4 regions of the Pararhizobium sp. A13 genome follow, and region 4 is predicted to be linked to each of the others. Evidence: predicted binding sites of a transcription regulator. Region 4 holds the regulator's gene; each other region holds the start of a gene.
The links. Region 4 encodes LexA, which represses DNA repair genes until DNA is damaged. Its sites were predicted from a motif close to TGTTCNNNNTGTGTTCNG; they were not measured.
Positions count from the first base shown of each region.

Region 1 (4,738 bases), 1.7 Mb from region 4:
TGGCCGAGGTCTCTCCCTACGAGCGGCGCGGCAGCCTGGTCACCCGGAACGAGCTGATGATCGTCTGCGGTCAGTTCGCCGCCTTTGTCATCAATGCGATCATCTTCAACATCTGGGGCGAAAACGACGCCGTCTGGCGCTATATGCTGGTTGTCGCAGTCCTGCCCGCCATTGTCCTGCTGCTCGGTATGCTGCGCATGCCGGAGAGCCCACGTTGGCTGTCGTCGCAGAATCGCGAGAAGGAAGCACTCGCGGTCCTCAAGCAGATCCGCGGCCCTGCGCGGGCCGAGGCGGAGATGGCCGAGATCTACATGCTGGCCAAAGAGGAAAAAGATGCCCAGATGGGCGGTTGGGCAGATCTTACCGTGCCCTGGATCCGTCGCCTGCTTTTGATCGGGATCGGTCTCGGCGTTTTCCAGCAGCTCACCGGCATCAACTCGATCATGTACTATGGGACCCAGCTGCTGCAGGATGCCGGCTTTTCAAGCAAGGGTGCGATCCTCGCCAATACCTTGAACGGCCTGTTCAGCGTGGTGGGCGTCTGGGTCGGTATCATCGTGATGAACAAGATCGACAGGCGGGTCATGCTGCTGGGCGGATTCGCCCTCATCACCGCTTTCCATCTGCTCGTCGGCCTTTCATCACTACTGATGCCGGACATTGGCATGAAGCCCTATGTCATCCTGCTCTTTGTCGTCGGGTTCGTGTTTTCGATGCAGGGCACGATCGGCCCTCTCGTCTGGTTGCTGCTGGCAGAGATCTTCCCCCTCAAGATCCGCAGCTTTGCGATGGGGGTCTGCGTCTTCATGCTCTGGATCGCCAATGCCGTCGTAGCCTTTGCGTTTCCTCCGGTCGTCGAAGCACTCGGCATCGCACCGACGTTCTTCATCTTTGCCATTCTGGGCGTGTTGGCGCTGATTTTCACCGCGACCATGGTGCCCGAAACCCGCGGCAAGACGCTGGAGGAGTTCGAGGACGAAGCTCGCATGAGATATGCTGGCGAGTTGGGCGAGCCGGCGCTGACATAGCGCGCAGGGAAACCGCGGCCAGCGCCGCGGTTTCCTCACCGACGTCGTCGAGAAGGACACCTGCGGACGCAGACGCCGCCACGATTGTTTCAACAGTCATATACCGTTGAGGCAATTGCGTGGCGAACTGGATTGGCCAAGATCGGCGTTCAGTTGTTGCTGTTGCTCGCATTAGTAAACGGAAAAGCCGCGACGTTCCCTTCGATCCGCCTTAAAACCGATTTCTGTCTGTGTCGGCGATGATGGCGGCAACTGGTGGAAAGTGTGGCGTTCCGCGCGTGCGCAGACGCGTGAAAATCACAGCGCGAGCGATTGCTGTGCCGGCTCCAGCGGTCCGAGATGGACCCCTTCCAGTTCCAGCATATGGACTTTGGCGGTTGCACCGCCGGGAGCGGAAAACCCGCCGACCTTGCGGCCGGCGGCGAGCACCCGATGGCACGGGATGATCAGCGGAACCGGGTTCTTTGCCATGGCCTGTCCGACATCGCGGGCGGCTTCGGGACCGGCCCCGAGCTCTTTGGCCAAGGTGCCGTAGGTGGTCGTATGGCCCCAACCGACGCGGCGCAGGGCGGCATAGACCTGCTTGAAGAAATCGTTCTGCCCGTCAAGATCGAGCCGGACGTCCGAAAAATCGATCTCTTCGCCGTTGAAATAGCGTTTCGCGGCGGTGATGGCTTCACTCACTTGCGGCGTTGGTGCGGCGCGTGCGGCGTCAGGGATATGGCGCAGGAGATTTCGCGTCGTTGCCTCGGCGCTGCGCGTCGGCAGCTGAAAACGCACGATGCCGACGTTGTTCCAGGCGATGCCACAGTAACCGCCAGCGGTCTCGAAGACCTGATATTTTTGTGCTGTCTGGGCCATCCTACAGCTCCTCCTATAAGCCATGCTCCATCCTCTCCCAGTTTCGGCGGCGATGCCACCCGTTTCTTGCACGGTCGGGGATCGCGTGATGAAGCCAAGCCCGCTATCGCTGCTCGGCGAAATTCAACGTTTTTGCAAAAGATGAGCGTTTCAGGCCATTCCAAAATTATCGCAGGGTGGGAATAGATTCACAATGTTCCTGTTTTGTTCTTGATCTCGCATCTGACTCGGCTATAATCGTCCCATTCAAAAAGGATGAGGTCTGCCATGCTTGGAAAAGCCGGGAATGAAGCCGTGCGTCGTGATCAGAAGTCTTTTGCATTTGGAGGGAAGGCGCGAAAATTCGATGATGCCGGAAAGAGCAATCTGTTTCTCGCCATCGTGCCGGAGCGCGACGTGGCGCTTCGGGCCGCTGAAATCGGCAGCGATGTATCGCAACGACATGGGTTGTCGAAAGGTCCGCGTCCGCAGGCGCTGATGCATGTCTCGCTGAACGCGATCGGAAAATATGCCGATTTTCCGGAGGATGTCGTCGTTGCCGTGTCGGCGGCGATGGCGACCGTCAAGGCAGCGCCATTCGAGGTGATGTTCGACCGGGTCATGCATTTTGCCAGCGCCAATGCGGTTGCACTGGGCAATGCCGTGCGCAGCGAAGAAATGATGGACCTGCATGTGCAGCTGGCCAAGGAGATGTGGGCTGTCGGCCTGACATTCTCCTACAATCCTCGCTTCATGCCGCACATGACGCTTTTCTACGATGAAGCGCCTGTTCCCGAGCAGATGCTTGCCGACCCGGTCAGCTGGATCGCGCGCGAGTTCGTTCTCATCCGCAGTTTCATCGGCAAGAGCGAACACGAATATATCGACCGCTGGCCACTTCTGGACTGAGGCCGTCGTCAACCGCGAGAGGCTCGAAATGTCGTGCGAAGCCGCGGAAGTAACATCGCGGCAAACATCGGTGTCAGAGGGCGTGCATGCAGTGCAGGCCCTCTCGACCTCCACGCGACGATGGCTCTCTGGAAATGCGCATATTGATGAAGGCTTCCGGCTCGAGGAGGCCGATCTCGCCTCGGCGCTTGACGCAGCGCGGTCTTCCTCGCTGGCGGCGAAAGCTCTGGCTTCGAGGATGCTGCCTGGTATGCCTGGACATGAACCCGCAGAAAAACGCAACGCGGCTAGTGAACAACCGCGGCTATGGGCGGAGCGCTGACGCAGCCGGCTCTTGCATATTTGCAGCCTGTCCGCGTCGTGCTATCCCGCTTGCCGGTTGGCAAAGGGATGGCATGACGCATGAGCGTGACGGTTTACGGGATCAAGAACTGCGACACGATGAAGAAGGCGCGCACCTGGCTGGAAGGCCAAGGCGTCGCCTATGATTTCCACGACTACAAGGCATCCGGCATCTCCCGCGAGGTGCTCCAGCGCTGGTGCGCGGCGCTCGGCTGGGAAACCGTGCTGAACCGCGCCGGTACGACCTTTCGCGCTCTTTCCGATGCCGATAAGCGGGATTTGAACGAAGACAAGGTGATCGCTCTGATGCTCGCCCAACCCGCGATGATCAAGCGGCCGCTGCTGGATCGTGATGGAAAGCTCACCGCCGGGTTCAAGCCGGACGTTTACGAAAGTATCTTTTCCGGTCGATGATCTTCGCCCTCACAGGGGCTGAACCGCAACATCCTCCTAGCGAAATTGACGGAAACCATGTCGAAAAGCACCCGTGCGACGCTTGCATTGACAAAGGCCGGAGCAGCCTTTTCGGTTCATACCTATGACTACGATCCCTCAGTCGACCGGATCGGCATGGCAGCGGCGGAAGCGCTGGGCGAGGAGCCGCGCCGTGTTCTGAAGACTCTGATGGCGGAGGTGGATGGCAGGCCGGTCTGTGTCGTCGTGCCGTCCGATCGCGAGATCAGCATGAAGAAGCTGGCGGCCGCCTTTCGCGGCAAGTCGGCGAACATGATGAAGCCGGCGGAGGCGGAGCGGCTGACCGGCTATCACGTCGGTGGCATCAGTCCGTTCGGACAGAAAAAGCAGGTCCCGACGGCGATCGAGGAGGAAGCGCTCCTCGAGCCGCTGGTCTATATCAATGGCGGTCAGCGTGGCTTGCAGGTACGGCTGGCGCCCGAGGATGCGCGCAAGGCGTTGAATGCGGTCGCGGCGCCGCTGATTGCCTGAAGACGTCGTCAGAGCAACCGCGACAGCAACACCGAGAGTTGCGCAGCGTCGGCTTCGGGCAGTCTTGCTCCCACGTGCCTTGCGATTGCCTTGGCATAGATGTCCCACATTGTCGAACGCAAGACGCGGCCCTTTTCCGTGATCAGCACCCACCGGCCGCGGCCATCCTTGTCGAAGGTCTGGCGTTCGACCAGGCCTTCCCGCTCCAGCCTGTCGATCAGACGCGAGAGATTGTATTGCGCCAGAAGTGTGCGCTCTTCGATCTCGAATGGCCGTAGCCGTCCGTCGTCGGCGCGGGAAAGTTCCCAGAGCACATCGTACCAGCCAAGCCCCGGCAGACCTGCGGCCTTGAAATCACGCTCGATCGCGGCAAGCACCCGTTGCTGTGCCCGCATCAGGTTGATCCAGGCCTGCGTGGAGCTCGCTATCTGCTCGGAAGCATCTATTTTATCGGACATGAATGCATTTACATATATCTTGACGGTTCTGGCAAATGATAATATATGCAAATGCATATAAATAGCCGGAGCCCAGCCCATGCAATCCGAGACGCTCACCCTCGCCAGCCATTACCTCTGCCCCTACGTCCAACGCGCCTCGATCGTGTTGTCTGAAAAGGGCGTCGCTTTCGAGCGGCGCTATATCGACCTTGCAGCCAAGCCGGATTGGTTCCT
Region 1 covers NZ_CP149510.1:1,445,503-1,450,240, forward strand. Annotated here, with positions in the region: gene WI754_RS06945 (sugar porter family MFS transporter) at 1-1,028, shown strand, start outside; gene WI754_RS06950 (methylated-DNA--[protein]-cysteine S-methyltransferase) at 1,326-1,889, opposite strand; gene WI754_RS06955 (2'-5' RNA ligase family protein) at 2,184-2,777, shown strand; gene WI754_RS06960 (ArsC family reductase) at 3,180-3,533, shown strand; gene ybaK (Cys-tRNA(Pro) deacylase) at 3,591-4,064, shown strand; gene WI754_RS06970 (MarR family winged helix-turn-helix transcriptional regulator) at 4,073-4,522, opposite strand; gene WI754_RS06975 (glutathione S-transferase family protein) at 4,602-4,738, shown strand, end outside.
Region 1: the regulator LexA is predicted to act here: its motif matches at 2,084-2,101, upstream of WI754_RS06955 (2'-5' RNA ligase family protein).

Region 2 (4,738 bases), 2.0 Mb from region 4:
ATACAACGTCGCGGCAAACTATGCCGGCAATGATGAGAAGGCGCAGGCCTTTACCGCCGAAACCGGCATTCCGACCTATAAATGGGACGTTTCCGACTACGCGGCTTGCGCTGCAGGCATCGCCAAGATCGAGGCCGATCTCGGTCCGATCGAAGTTCTCGTCAACAATGCCGGGATCACGCGCGACGCCATGTTCCACAAGATGACGCCGGAGAACTGGAAGGACGTCATCGACACCAACCTCAGCGGCCTTTTCAACATGACGCACCCGGTCTGGACCGGCATGCGCGACCGCAATTTCGGTCGTGTGATCAATATATCCTCGATCAACGGCCAGAAGGGCCAGATGGGCCAGGCCAACTATTCGGCAGCGAAGGCGGGCGATCTCGGCTTCACAAAGGCACTCGCGCAGGAAGGTGCCGCCAAGGGCATCACCGTCAACGCCATCTGCCCCGGTTATATCGGTACGGAGATGGTCCGCGCGATCCCTGAAAAGGTTCTGGCGGAACGCATCATCCCGCAGATCCCTGTCGGTCGTCTCGGCGAGCCGGAAGAGATTGCCCGTATTGCCGTGTTCCTGGCGTCCGACGATGCCGGCTTCATCACCGGTTCCACGATCTCCGCCAATGGCGGCCAGTTCTTCGTCTGATCGATTGGTTCTTGCTGTTGCGAACGGCGCCCCTGTGGCGCCGTTCTCGTTATGGGAAAAGATTGACGCCGTCGTTCTTGGTATCCCTGCAGAGCAGGTTATCCACCGTTTCCTATGGTTAACAAATTGATTTTAAACAATCTCTTGTGGTGAAGAAACCGGGACACATTCCGTGTCTGCGATTCACCGCCGATTCGTTTCCCGCTTTGGCTGAGAAGATCAATATGGCAGCTGGAAGGTCCCGTTCGAAGGCTTTTTGGACGCCCCGATTCTCGACAGCATGCGGTGCTTTTTCGCCTGCCTCTCCGCTTTACCAGTGCACGCCTGCGATGGGACGTCGTCGATTTCGGAGATGAAAATACTAACGAGCCAATAGGAATCTGGCAAAAGACACAATTTTTCCTATGGTTAAATTTCCGTTATTCATACCATATCTTGTGGGGAACAAATCGGGAAATCCGTAGCGTCGCGATTCGTCGCCGATTCGTTCCGCCTTTGGCCACGGTATCGGCAAGCGGTGCATCCGCGGCGAACTGAGTAACGATTATGGTTAAATTTTTCTGAATTTTCAGTTATTTGGATTCTGAATCTCATGAAACTCCGGATGTTGTCGAGATCAATATCCGCGGGCATTTCCGCCCGAATTTGGCGATTCAGCATCTGGTGCGAATCTGGCTCAGAAAATCAATATCTAGCGGTGAACAAAAGATGAATCAGAAAGAGTCAGTGATTCGTCGCCGATTCGTTCCATCGCTGTTCCGATTCCGGAAAATCCGGGTGGAAATGCGCGTCGCGAGCCCCATTTGCATTGTTTCATGCCCTTGCACCCTTGCGTTTGTGTTGCCGCGTGGGCATGTGTGCTGCGCCGGTTGAACGGCTTTACCGCCGTGAATGGCCTTCGCAGACTGAAAGTGCGCAGGATCGAGACAGTGCCTGACCAACCCATGATCTTGAGCGGCCGCGGTGTGATCGCGGTCCTCGGCCCCACCAATACCGGCAAGACGCATTATGCGATCGAGCGCATGGTCGCGCATGAATCCGGCGTGATCGGATTGCCGCTCCGGCTGCTTGCCCGCGAGGTCTATACCCGTCTCGTCGAGAAGGTCGGCGCCCACAATGTCGCGCTGATCACCGGCGAGGAAAAGATCACGCCGCATATGGCGCGCTTCTCGGTCTGCACGGTCGAGGCCATGCCGCGCGAGACCAAGGCAGCGTTCGTCGCGATCGACGAGGTGCAGCTCGCCGGTGATCTCGAGCGCGGCCACATCTTCACAGACCGGTTGATGCATCTGCGCGGCAGAAACGAGACCCTGCTTCTCGGCGCAGCGACCATGCGGCCGATCCTCGAGCACCTGCTGCCGGGCATTACCGTCGTCGAGCGGCCGCGCCTGTCGCAGCTCCTCTATGCCGGCGCGAAGAAGATCACCCGGCTGCCGCAGCGCACGGCGATCGTCGCCTTCTCCGCGGAAGAGGTCTATGCGATCGCGGAACTGATCCGCCGCCAGAGGGGTGGTGCCGCCGTCGTCCTCGGAGCCCTGTCGCCCCGCACCCGCAACGCGCAGGTGGCACTCTATCAGGCGGGCGACGTCGAGTATCTGGTGGCAACCGACGCGATCGGCATGGGGTTGAACCTCGATGTCGATCACGTCGCCTTCGCCCAGGATCGGAAGTATGACGGCTATCAGTTCCGCAATCTCAACCCGGGTGAACTGGCGCAGGTCGCAGGCCGCGCCGGCCGCCACCTCCGCGATGGGACCTTCGGCGTCACCTCGCGGGTGGAGCCGTTCGACAACGAGCTCGTCCACCGCATCGAATCGCACCAGTTCGACCCCGTGCGGGTGCTGCAATGGCGCTCGAAGGCGCTCAACTTCGCCTCGATAGCGGCTTTGAAGAAGAGCCTCGATGCCGCACCCACGGTAAACGGCCTGACGCGGGCTCTGCCGGCCGTCGACCAGCAGGCGCTGGACTATCTTTCGCGTTATCCGGAAATCACCAGTGTCGCAACGACACCGGAGCGTGTAGAAAAACTCTGGGAGGCCTGTGCGCTTCCAGACTATCGTCGTATAACGCCGGCGCAACACGCGGATCTGATCTCGACGATCTATGCCGATCTCGTCCGGCGTGGCACAGTGAACGAAGATTTCATGGCCGAACAGGTTCGCCGCGCGGACCTTACGGAAGGTGAAATCGACACATTGTCCGCGAGAATTGCACAAATCAGGACATGGACCTATGTGTCTAACCGTCCGGGGTGGCTTGCCGATCCGACACACTGGCAAGAAAAGACGCGGGAAATCGAAGATCGATTGTCTGACGCGTTACATGAAAGGTTGACGAAACGCTTTGTTGATCGCAGGACATCTGTGCTCATGAAGCGCCTGAGAGAGAATGCGATGCTGGAAGCTGAAATCAGTGTAAATGGCGATGTCTTTGTTGAAGGACATCATGTGGGACAATTGGCCGGGTTCCGTTTCACGCTGGCGGCAGTGACCGACGGTCTCGACGCGCGCGCGGTGCAGGGGGCGGCACAAAAGGCGCTGGCGCTGGAATTCGAAGCGCGGGCAGCGCGCCTGCATGCGGCGGGCAATGCCGATCTGGCGCTTGCTTCCGATGGTCTCGTGCGCTGGCTCGGCGATCCCGTAGCGCGGCTGGCAGCGAGCGAGCATGTCATGCGCCCGCGCGTCATCCTGTTGGCCGACGAGCAGCTTCAGGGCAACGCCCGCGACCATGTCCTTGCTCGCATCGAGCGTTTCGTGAACCACCATATCTCGACGGTCCTGAAGCCGCTCGACGACCTGTCGCGTGCTGAAGATCTCGAGGGCCTTGCCAAGGGTCTGGCGTTCCAGCTCGTTGAAAATCTCGGCGTGATGTTCCGCCGCGACGTCGCCGACGAGGTCAAGTCGCTGGATCAGGAGGCGCGCGCCTCGATCCGCCGCCACGGCATCCGCTTCGGCGCCTATCACATCTTCATGCCGGCTCTGCTGAAGCCTGCTCCGGCCGAGCTCATCACACTCCTCTGGGCCTTGAAGAATGACGGCCTGGACAAGCCCGGTTACGGCGACCTCATCCCGGTCCTGGCGGCTGGCCGTACGTCGGTCGTCACCGATCCGTCGTTCGAGCGCACCTTCTACAAGCTGGCAGGCTTCCGTTTCCTCGGCAAGCGCGCCGTCCGCATCGATATCCTCGAGCGGCTCGCCGACCTCATCCGGCCGCTCTTGCAGTGGAAGCCGGGCACGACGCCGCGTCCGGACGGCGCCTATGACGGTCGCCGCTTCACCGCGACGACGGCCATGCTGTCCATTCTCGGTGCGACGCCCGACGATATGGAAGAGATCCTCAAGGGTCTCGGTTATCGTGCCGACAGTGTGAAGACCGAAGAAGCTGCCGCATTCCTGTCTGCGCAGACGGGCAATGCGACCACGCCGGCGGAGCCGACGGCCGTCGAAACGCCGACCGAGACGGCCGACCACGATGATGCGGATGCCCCAGGCGACGAGGCCCAGGCTTCCGAGCCGGCACAGGAACAGGCAGCGCCCGCTGCGGCTGCTCCGGAGGCAGAAGCCGTTGCTGAACCGGCTGGCGAACCCGCAGAGCCGGTCGAAGCCAAGCCGGTTCTTCTGTGGCGCCCCGGCGGCCGCAACGACAACCAGCGCGCAGGCGGACGTCCGCACGGCAATCACCGTGGGGCCAACAACCGGGCGCAGCAGGGTGAAGCCCGCCGCGATGGCGGTGAGCAGCGCCGCGACGGCGACGGTCGTCGCGAAGCGCGTGGTGATGACAGCCGCAAGGGCAACGGTGGCCGGCCGGACCGCAATCGCGGCCGCGACGGTGGCAAGCCGCAGGGTGGCCAGCGTCCTGAAAAGGGCGAGCGCCAGGATCGTCCCGATCGCAACGACCGCGGCACTAAGCCGCAGGCCGCCAAGTTCGAGGCGCGTCCTCCGCGCAAGGAAAAACCGATCGATCCGGATTCGCCCTTCGCCAAGCTCGCTGCCCTGAAGGAGCAGATGAAAAAATAAGGCCATGACCGAAAAGCAGCCCCAGTCCCTGCCGGTTCTCCGCCAGCGTCTCGACAAATGGCTGTTTTTCACG
Region 2 covers NZ_CP149510.1:782,700-787,437, reverse strand. Annotated here, with positions in the region: gene WI754_RS03765 (beta-ketoacyl-ACP reductase) at 1-649, shown strand, start outside; gene WI754_RS03760 (helicase-related protein) at 1,594-4,665, shown strand; gene WI754_RS03755 (RNA-binding S4 domain-containing protein) at 4,670-4,738, shown strand, end outside.
Region 2: the regulator LexA is predicted to act here: its motif matches at 1,393-1,410, upstream of WI754_RS03760 (helicase-related protein).

Region 3 (4,738 bases), 520 kb from region 4:
GGCATCATGTATTGCTATTAACAACTATATTGAAATCAGGTGCCACATGCAGCTTGACGACATCGACCGGAAGATTTTGAGAGCCCTGCAGCGTGACGGCAGGATGCAGAACATCGAACTGGCGAAGGAGGTGGGGCTGTCGCCGTCGCCCTGCCTGCGGCGGGTCAAGCTCCTGGAGGAGGCTGGCATCATCGACCGCTACGTCGCGGTGCTGAACCCGGCGAAGCTCGGAAAACGGCTGACCCTGTTCACACGGGTGTGGCTGACGGCGCAGGACGAGGACACCATCGAGTATTTCGTCGAAAAGGTCCGGCGGTTTCCGCAGGTACTGGAATGCTACCTGATGCTCGGCGACTGCGACGTTCTGCTGCGCGTCGTGGCGGAGGATATCGACGACTACCGGCGCTTCCAGTCCGAGCATCTCAGCCGTATCAAGGGGGTGCAGAACGTCAAGACCGATGTCCCGAGCCAGGTGATCAAGCAGACGTCGGAATTGCCGCTTTAGGTGGGGGTATTCGCTGTGCCTGTTAGGGGGATCGGGCGGCCTGCGGGGGCTCGATTCTGTTTGAAAAGGAGACTGCCCGCGGCTTGGAAATGGATCCTCGGGTCAAGCCAGGCTTGACCCGAGGATCCACTCACAAGGTGCCCTCACACCCGCTCGACAAACCCGTCCAGCACCCGCTTCTGCCCCGCCCGATCGAAATCGATCGTCAGCTTGTTGCCCTCGATCCCGGCAATGTTTCCGTTGCCGAACTTGATGTGAAACACCCGGTCGCCGACGTTGAATTTCGAGGGTTCGTCGACTTTTGACTTGGCGATGAGTTCGCCGTCGATCGTGCGGGCGCGGGGCCCGGATTCGCCGTAGCCGATGCGCTCGATCGACACGCCGGAGCGGGTGCCCCAGTTGTCGCGGGTGGCGTCGGTCTTGTTGGCCTGGGCGCGTTTCCAGCCGGGGGTGGAGTAGGAATTGGCAAACGGTTCCTGCTTGTCGAAGCGGGACTGGCCGTAGCCGCCGCGGTTGTAGCCGCCATAGGATTGTTCGGCCTCCGACACTTCGACATGGGTGACCGGCAGTTCGTCGAGGAAGCGGGAGGGCAGCGTCGATTGCCACAGGCCGTGGATGCGGCGGTTGGAGACGAACCAGATGTGGCAGCGGCGTTTTGCCCGCGTGAGACCCACATAGGCAAGGCGGCGTTCTTCCTCGAGGCCCGAGCGGCCGCCTTCGTCGAGCGCGCGCTGGTGCGGAAACAGGCCTTCCTCCCAGCCGGGCAGGAAGACGGTTTCGAATTCCAGGCCTTTTGCTGAATGCAGCGTCATGATCGAGACGGCGTCGAGCTCTGCATTCTGCTCGACATCCATGACCAGCGCGATGTGCTCGAGGAAGCCGCGCATGCTCTCGAACGCTTCCATCGAGCGGATGAGCTCCTTGAGGTTTTCGAGGCGCCCGGGCGCTTCGGCCGACTTGTCGTTTTTCCACATGTCCGTATAGCCGGACTCTTCGAGGATGGTCTCGGCAAGCTCGGTGTGCGGCGTGGTCTCCAAGAGGCCCTGCCAGCGCTGGAACATGGTGACGACGTCGAACAGCGATTTGCGCGGCTTGGCCTTCATCTCGTCGGTTTCGATGAGATCGGCGGCGGCGGCGAGCATCGGGATGTTGCGGCCGCGGGCATAGTCGTGAAGGCTGCGCACCGTCGTATCGCCAAGGCCGCGCTTCGGGGTGTTGACGATGCGCTCGAAGGCGAGGTCGTCGGCGGGCTGGCAGACGAGGCGGAAATAGGCGAGCGCATCGCGGATTTCCAGCCGCTCGTAGAAGCGCGGGCCGCCGATGACGCGGTAATTCAGGCCAAGCGTGACGAAGCGGTCTTCGAACTCGCGCATCTGGAAGGAGGCGCGCACCAGGATCGCCATGTCGTTCAGATTGTGCTTCTGGCGCTGCAGCTGTTCGATCTCCTCGCCGACGGCGCGGGCTTCCTCTTCCGAATCCCAGGCGGCGTGGACTTGTACCTTGTCATCGTCGGGGTTCGCCCGATCGGTGAACAGCGTCTTGCCGAGGCGGCCTTCGTTATGGGCGATCAGATGGGCGGCGGCGCCGAGAATATGCTCGGTGGAGCGGTAGTTGCGCTCGAGCTTGATCACCTTGGCGCCGGGAAAATCCTTCTCGAAGCGCAGGATGTTGTCGACCTCGGCGCCGCGCCAGCCATAGATCGACTGGTCGTCGTCGCCGACGCAGCAAATGTTGATACGGCCATTGTCGCTAGCTGATCGTGACGACGAAGACCCCTCCCCAACCCCTTCCCACAAGGGCGAGGGGCTAGATTGCCGCGACCTCTCGTCCAATTCTGCATCCAATGATGATCGCGGCGAGTACGACCCGGCAAACCCCTCCCCCTTGTGGGGAGGGGTTGGGGAGGGGTTCTTTCTAACCGGACGCTGGGCGAGCAGCCTCAGCCACATGTATTGGGCGGTGTTGGTGTCCTGGTACTCGTCGACGAGGATATAGCGGAACTTGTCGTGATATTCCTTCAGCACATCCGGATGGGCGCGGAACATGCGGATCGGGTGGAGCAAAAGATCGCCGAAATCGCAGGCGTTCAGCGTCATCAGCCGGGCCTGGTAGGCGGCGTAGAGCTCGCGGCCTCTGCCGTTGGCAAAGGAGCGGGCGTCGCCTTCGGGGATGTCGGCGGGGCCGAAGCCCTTGTTCTTCCAGCCGTCGATCATCTGGGCGAACTGCTTGGCCGGCCAGCGCTTGTCGTCGATGCCCTCGGCCTGAATGATCTGCTTGATCAGGCGCACCACGTCGTCGGTGTCGAGGATGGTGAACGAGGACTTGAGGCCGACGAGTTCGGCGTGGCGGCGCATCAGCTTGACGCCGATCGAGTGGAAGGTGCCCATCCAGGGCATGCCCTCGACGGCGGCGCCGACCAGAACGCCGATGCGCTCCTTCATTTCGCGCGCTGCCTTGTTGGTGAAGGTGACGGCGAGGATCTGGCTGGGATAGGCGCGACCGGTCGACAGGATATGGGCGATGCGGGTCGTGAGCACGCGGGTCTTGCCGGTGCCGGCGCCGGCAAGCACCAGGACCGGGCCATCCAGCGTTTCGACCGCTTCGCGCTGTTCCGGGTTCAGGCCGGAAAGATAATCGGGTGCCCGATGCTGGTCACGCGCTGCCATGGCGCGGGCGGCGATGCCACCGGTGGGGGCGGGCGGCGCCGGCTGGTGCCCGCGCGTAGGACGCGGCGCCGGCTCCTCGTCGAAGAAGGGAATATCGTCAAATCCATTGCTCATGCGGCTCAATGTAGTGATTCGGAGCCGAAAGGCCAGAATTCCGTTCCTCTTTTATTCCGGGAAGTCCAGCTTCTTTGCGCCAGCAACCGCTTTTGTGCCGCGATCAGGGCCGATGATCGGCATCGAAGACGGGATCGACGGGAACCTGCAGCGCGGTTGCGAGCTGGTTGGTCTTGGCGGCGAGCGAAATGACGCGCAGGAGATCGGCATGCTGCTCGGCAGTCATGCCCTTGGCTTTTGCCGCGGCCGTATGCGAATGGGCGCAGTAGCCGCAGCCATTGGTGACGGAGACGGCGATATAGAGCATTTCCTTGGTCAGCGGATCGAGCGCCGAGGGTGTTGCCATCACCGTCTTGACCTCGGCCCAGGTGTTTTCGAGCAGATCGGCATCGAAGGCGAGGTAGTGCCACATGTTGTTGATGAAGTCGGAGTTGCGGGTGGCGCGGATGTCGTCGAACACCGCTTTGACGCGGGGATCGGATTCCGGGTTCTGATTTCTGGCAATGGTGCTCATGGGGCCTCCGGGCATTGTTTGATTGGCAGCGGCTGCTCTGGACCGAAAATGGCTTTCATTACAATTGCGTAATGATGGTATTCTGGCATTGCCCGGGCTGCGGCAAAAGGGGATAGTTGGCCTTGTTGATGGACCCCGCGCGCCGCTGCGGCCGGGAGCCGTGGATTTCAATGGAGTTCCTTGATGCGGCTTTGGAAGCAGCTGTCGATCAGTCTGGTCATTCTTGCGGTCGGCCTGGGTATCTGGGTTCGCTTCGTGCCGGGCGCCGGCGCGATGCTTGCCAAGGCGGGCGTGCCCGAGCAGCTGCTGGCTTTTGCCGCAAAGCCGGCGGATGGGGCGGCCGACGGCCAGGGGCAAGGTTCGGGCCGACGCGGGCAGGGCGGTGGTGCGCCGCTCGTTGTCACGCAGCCGGTCGATAGCGCCGTTGTCAACGACAGGTTGAACGCCATCGGCAATGGCGAGGCGATCTTGTCCGTCGCAGTGACGCCGCAGGCGACCGGTAATCTGACCGAGGTGCTGGTCCACTCCGGCGATCGGATCGAGAAGGGGCAGGTCATTGCCCGTCTCGACAGCGACGAACAGAAGATCGCCGCCGCACAGGCGAAGGTCGCCGTCGACAGCGCCCGCGAAAAGGTCGAGCGCAACCGCAGGCTCGGCAATGCGGTCTCCGTCGCGGTGTTGCGCGAGGCGGAATTCGCCATGCAGGCCGCCGAGCTTGCGCTGCAGACGGCGGAGCTTGACCTGAAGCGCCGCGACATTGTCGCGCCGTCCGGCGGCATCGTCGGCATCATCACCGTCAATCCGGGGGACTATGTCACGACTTCGACGCCGATCGCCGTCGTTGACGACCGCTCGCAGATCCTCGTCGATTTCTGGGCGCCGGAGCGGTTTTCGACGAAAATCTCCGTTGGACAGGCGGTGACGGCCTCGGCCATCGCC
Region 3 covers NZ_CP149510.1:3,697,649-3,702,386, reverse strand. Annotated here, with positions in the region: gene WI754_RS18205 (Lrp/AsnC family transcriptional regulator) at 47-505, shown strand; gene WI754_RS18200 (UvrD-helicase domain-containing protein) at 649-3,285, opposite strand; gene WI754_RS18195 (carboxymuconolactone decarboxylase family protein) at 3,389-3,799, opposite strand; gene WI754_RS18190 (efflux RND transporter periplasmic adaptor subunit) at 3,983-4,738, shown strand, end outside.
Region 3: the regulator LexA is predicted to act here: its motif matches at 3,327-3,344, upstream of WI754_RS18200 (UvrD-helicase domain-containing protein).

Region 4 (4,738 bases):
TCGTCGGTTGCAAGACCGCCGGACGCGTCAAGCCCCGCGGGAGCATGCACATATTGGGCAGAGCGTTTCAAAACCGAAAGCGCAAGAGCCAGCCGATTCGCCCAAGGGCCGGAACTGCGGCGAAGGCGAGAATCGTCAAACGCGCCGCCCAGGATAGCCTGGCGATCTGCCTCGGATCGTAACCTTCCGGATCATAGGCCGGAAGTTCAGTTTGCAGTTTCAGCCGTGGAACCTGCCTTTCGAGGTCGCGCGGATCGTTTATCGCCCAATGCAGCCTGGCTCCGGTCGCGCGCACCGAAGGCTGCCAGCTGATGAGTTCCAGTCCGAGCCGGCTATAGCCATCAAAGACCAACTCACCGCTCGGGAGATGCGCGGTGAGCCGCCGCAGCAGCTTCGGGACCTCGTCGGCCGGAAGATAAGGAAAAAGCCCCTCGGCGATGACGATGGTCGGACGGTCGGCGGGCACATCCGCGAGCCATTTCGGGTCCGTCACGGACGAACCGATCAGACTGTACCCGTCGCGCTCGGGATAGAGTTTTCGGTGTAGCGTGACAACCTCGGGATAGTCCACGTCGAACCAGCGGATATTCGGCGCCGGATCGACGCGGAATATGCGACTGTCCAGCCCGCAGCCGAGATGCAGGACGGTCGCGTCGGGATGGCGTGCAATGAAGTCACGCGTCCAGCCGTCGAGAATATGGGCGCGCATCGCCACGCCGATCATCATGTCGCGATCAACCTTCAGCCGCGAAAAGTCATAGTCGATCCGGCGGACGGTCTCGGCGGCGAAACGATCCTGCAGAAGGGAATCCGGCAGGCGGCTTTCCCCGGCCTTCGCGTAAAGCGTGATGAGGAGAGTTTGCTTCTCCCCGGTCAGCGACACTTTTTCGGCTGTCATTGTGATCCCGTGCCGTCAGAGCCGGCGCACCAAGCTCGTCCCGGCGCACTTATCGTCGGACGACAGGACAGCGATCCCGCTGCAATGCGCGCGAAACAGTACCGAGAGTATAGGCGACAATGCAGTTGTGAACAGGGTCGAGGCGATTAAGCAGGCTGGCCGGTCTCGCATCATTGAAAAATATGCAACGAAAAAGGGCTGCACCATTAAGTGCAGCCCTTTGAAACTGGCTCCCCGGGCCGGATTCGAACCGGCGACCTGTCGATTAACAGTCGAATGCTCTACCGCTGAGCTACCAGGGATCATCTGCGCGCTGCAGAAGTGAGGCTGCTAATACAAATGCTTTTCCGATTTGCCAAGCAGTTTTTCAAAAAAAGTGCACAATCTTGTCTGACTGTGGAGAACTCCCCATCTGGGGAGAGCGGCGCACTTGAAGAGCCGCAATGCAAATTCGCTCCGTGGTGCTCGCCATCGGACGTGTAGCAGGTGAGTTTATGGCAGAACCGCAGAAAACGAAAAAATTCGGTATCGATGCGCGCGCGCATGAACTCATTCTCGGGTCGTGGCGCCTGCGCCTGCCTCAATCGCGGGCCTTGCGCATTGCACTTGGTGCCGTGCTGCTCTTTGGCGGTATCCTGGGCTTCCTCCCGGTTTTGGGCTTCTGGATGGTGCCCTTAGGCCTGATCGTGCTGTCGCATGACCTCGCCTTCGTCCGGCGCCAGCGCCGCAGACTTTCCGTCTGGTGGGCGCGCAAGCGGCAGACGTCGTAACCCGGCGCCAATCTGCAAAGGCCTCACCGGGGCTGGAGGGGCTGCAATCAAGTCGTGGCGGATAAGGCTTTCACGGCATCCTTGGCCGCCGGAATGATTTCCTGAACCTGCGTCGCGGCATCATTGTCGGTGCTTTCGCCGAACATCTCGACGCCGCCCCAGGCAATGAGGGCAAGCACGAGGCTGCCGATCAGAACCATCAATACCGGTCGGCCCAGCAATCCCTGCCGCGCCTCGACACCGCTGAGCGGAAAACGGCCGGACGGTTGCGAATGTTCCGCGGCGGCGTGATGAATGCCGGCTTTCGGCGGGACAAGCCCAATAAAATCGCGCTTTGAAAAAGTTCAACGAATTTTAGGGACTTGCGGAACACATATGGAACATATAGTGTTCGTTCTTGATTTGTTTCTCGATCCGGAGTGATCTTTCATGCTGACCCGCAAGCAACAGGAACTGCTTCTGTTCATTCACGAAAGAATGAAGGAATCGGGTGTGCCGCCGTCCTTCGATGAGATGAAGGATGCACTGGACCTCGCTTCCAAATCCGGCATTCACCGGCTGATCACGGCGCTCGAGGAGCGCGGCTTCATCCGGCGTCTGCCCAACCGGGCGCGCGCGCTTGAAGTGATCAAGCTGCCGGAGGCCTATTCCATGAGCCTCCAGCCCAAGCGTGGTTTTTCGCCGAGCGTTATCCAGGGCAGCCGCGGCGCTCCGCCGGCGCCAGCCACCGCCAAGGCCGTACCGGCCAGCAATGAGAACAGTTCCGTTTCTATCCCGGTCATGGGGCGAATCGCGGCCGGTGTGCCGATCTCGGCGATCCAGAACAATACGCACGATATTTCCGTGCCGCTCGAGATGGTCGGGAGCGGCGAACATTATGCGCTGGAAGTGCGCGGCGATTCGATGATCGAGGCCGGCATTCTCGATGGCGACACCGTCATCATCCGCAATACCAACAGCGCCAGCCCGGGAGAGATTGTCGTCGCCTTGGTGGACGATGAGGAGGCGACGCTGAAGCGGTTTCGCCGCAAGGGTGCATCGATTGCGCTCGAAGCTGCCAACCCTGCCTACGAAACCCGGATTTTCGGCCCCGACCGAGTCAAGATACAAGGCAAACTGGTCGGTCTGATCCGACGTTACCATTAAGCGGCAAGCCGAATCCGGACGCCAGCGGACGCAGACGGCTGATTTTCTTTGAAAATTGACGGGAGCGGGGGCTTGGCAATGATCCGGCGCGTCGGCACATCCGCTAAAGCGCATCGCGTCAAAACGGATTCATGCGCTGCGCTTTAGGTCTTTGTTTTTATGCATGTGGTTGTCCCAAAACCGCGGCACACTTTTGGACGACATGCATTAGGCGCGGCATTTCCTGAGGAACCGAAGCGGCAATGGATGGGAGACTGGATTCTCCCATGAGAAAAAACTGGAATTCGATCATGGCGTCTTGCACTGGAACGGAAATCGGTCTAAACGCCCGTCACGATTAAGTGATGATCGTTACGAGGCCTCGTGGCGGAGTGGTGACGCAGAGGACTGCAAATCCTTGTACCCCGGTTCAATTCCGGGCGAGGCCTCCAAAATTTTCCACAATGAAATTAAAGCCTTATGGGCGATTCTGGACAATTGACTTGATGCCAGCATGTCGCATCATGTTGCAATCCAGTTCCCTTGATTTCCAACGGTTTCCGGCTACCCTCGGCTAGTTCACGCGACATGAAATGCAACATGTTGCGACCATGAGGGCCCCCTCAAAATGATCGTTGTGAAGGATTTTCGAAAGACGGGATTGCCCCATGGAAACATCAAAACATGGAGCTTGGTGTTCGACGCCGCCACCGGGGAACTTAAAGTACGGATATCAAGCACTTCCCAAGTGGGGCCGACGCGATTTGAAGAGCAGCCTCTTTCAGCCTTTTTAGCGCACACCGGAAACTCCGGTGAAAGGCGCGCACTGCGGGCGTTGCTAAGTAGGATCAGCAGTTCTATCGCTGGGATTTAGCCGGCCAACATGAACACAGCCGCCCAGAATAGGCAGGACAGTTCACCTGCGACCAAAAATCCAATGATGGGATCGTTCATGAAATCCTCCTCAGGCAACCTCCATTGCCATGAGGAAACCTTAAAGTACGGCAGACGCCTGCGCTACCCCTGATTTTAACCCGCAGCAAACCGGCCCTCAAAACGGGCAGGGAGATAACCCATGACCTTCACCGCCCCCTGTAGCCGTCGGGGCACGCGTCGGAAAGGGCGCGTCTCCGCCGAACCCGTCATTTCTGTTCCTCCCAATACCTTTTCTAGAGGTCGGAGCCTGGGCTTCAGCGAATCGGCTCCTACCGTCGCGCTGTGATTGGTGCACTCGCCAATGCGGCCATGCCCAGTCGGAGTTTTTCAACAGTATCGGCGCGAAGCAGCGCCACGATTAGAGGGTCGTGGGGTCAGTGATTTGCCGATCGCTACCTCTTGCGAACCCGAAAAGCACTCCCAATATTTTGTCAGTCACTTGGTTTCGCTGAGGAGTGGAAGCATGTTCGACTTTTTCCTTGATCCCGTGGACATCGACGTTTTGAAGCGCGCGCTCGATGCCCGTTGCCAAAAACTCAGTATTCGCCCGGAAAGTTTGGAAGCGGAGATGATCGCAAGTCAGCTCATTGAACTGTTCCAGAGCGGAGTGACGGACCAAGAGGAACTCGTCACGCGCCCGATCGCGATGGAGCTATTCCATCGGGAAAGATAGCGGAGCGACGTCAGGGTGATTGGGCTCCGTCTTTCCAACCCAGTGTCTTACAGTAGGCCTCGCCTGCCGCAATCCCGGCTCTTCGATCGAGGAACGGACCCGGTAAAGTGGTGAGTTCGTCACGGAAGCCAACGAGAACCGATTTCGTGATCACGTCGAACAGGACAGTAATATCGACTTCGTATGCCATCGTCGCCTCCCGCAATCTGTTCGCATCATAGCACACGGAATCGCCAGTCTGCTCGGTGCGCTCGCTGTAATGGCGACAGGTGACCTACCCCGTTTGGCGGGCGTCTGCGTGTTTTGTGTGCGATCTACATCTAAAGGCTGAGCGCA
Region 4 covers NZ_CP149510.1:3,179,089-3,183,826, reverse strand. Annotated here, with positions in the region: gene WI754_RS15740 (class I SAM-dependent methyltransferase) at 68-898, opposite strand; tRNA gene WI754_RS15735 (tRNA-Asn) at 1,126-1,200, opposite strand; gene WI754_RS15730 (hypothetical protein) at 1,393-1,668, shown strand; gene WI754_RS15725 (hypothetical protein) at 1,716-1,868, opposite strand; gene lexA (transcriptional repressor LexA) at 2,098-2,814, shown strand; tRNA gene WI754_RS15715 (tRNA-Cys) at 3,172-3,245, shown strand; gene WI754_RS15710 (hypothetical protein) at 4,193-4,402, shown strand; gene WI754_RS15705 (hypothetical protein) at 4,413-4,592, opposite strand.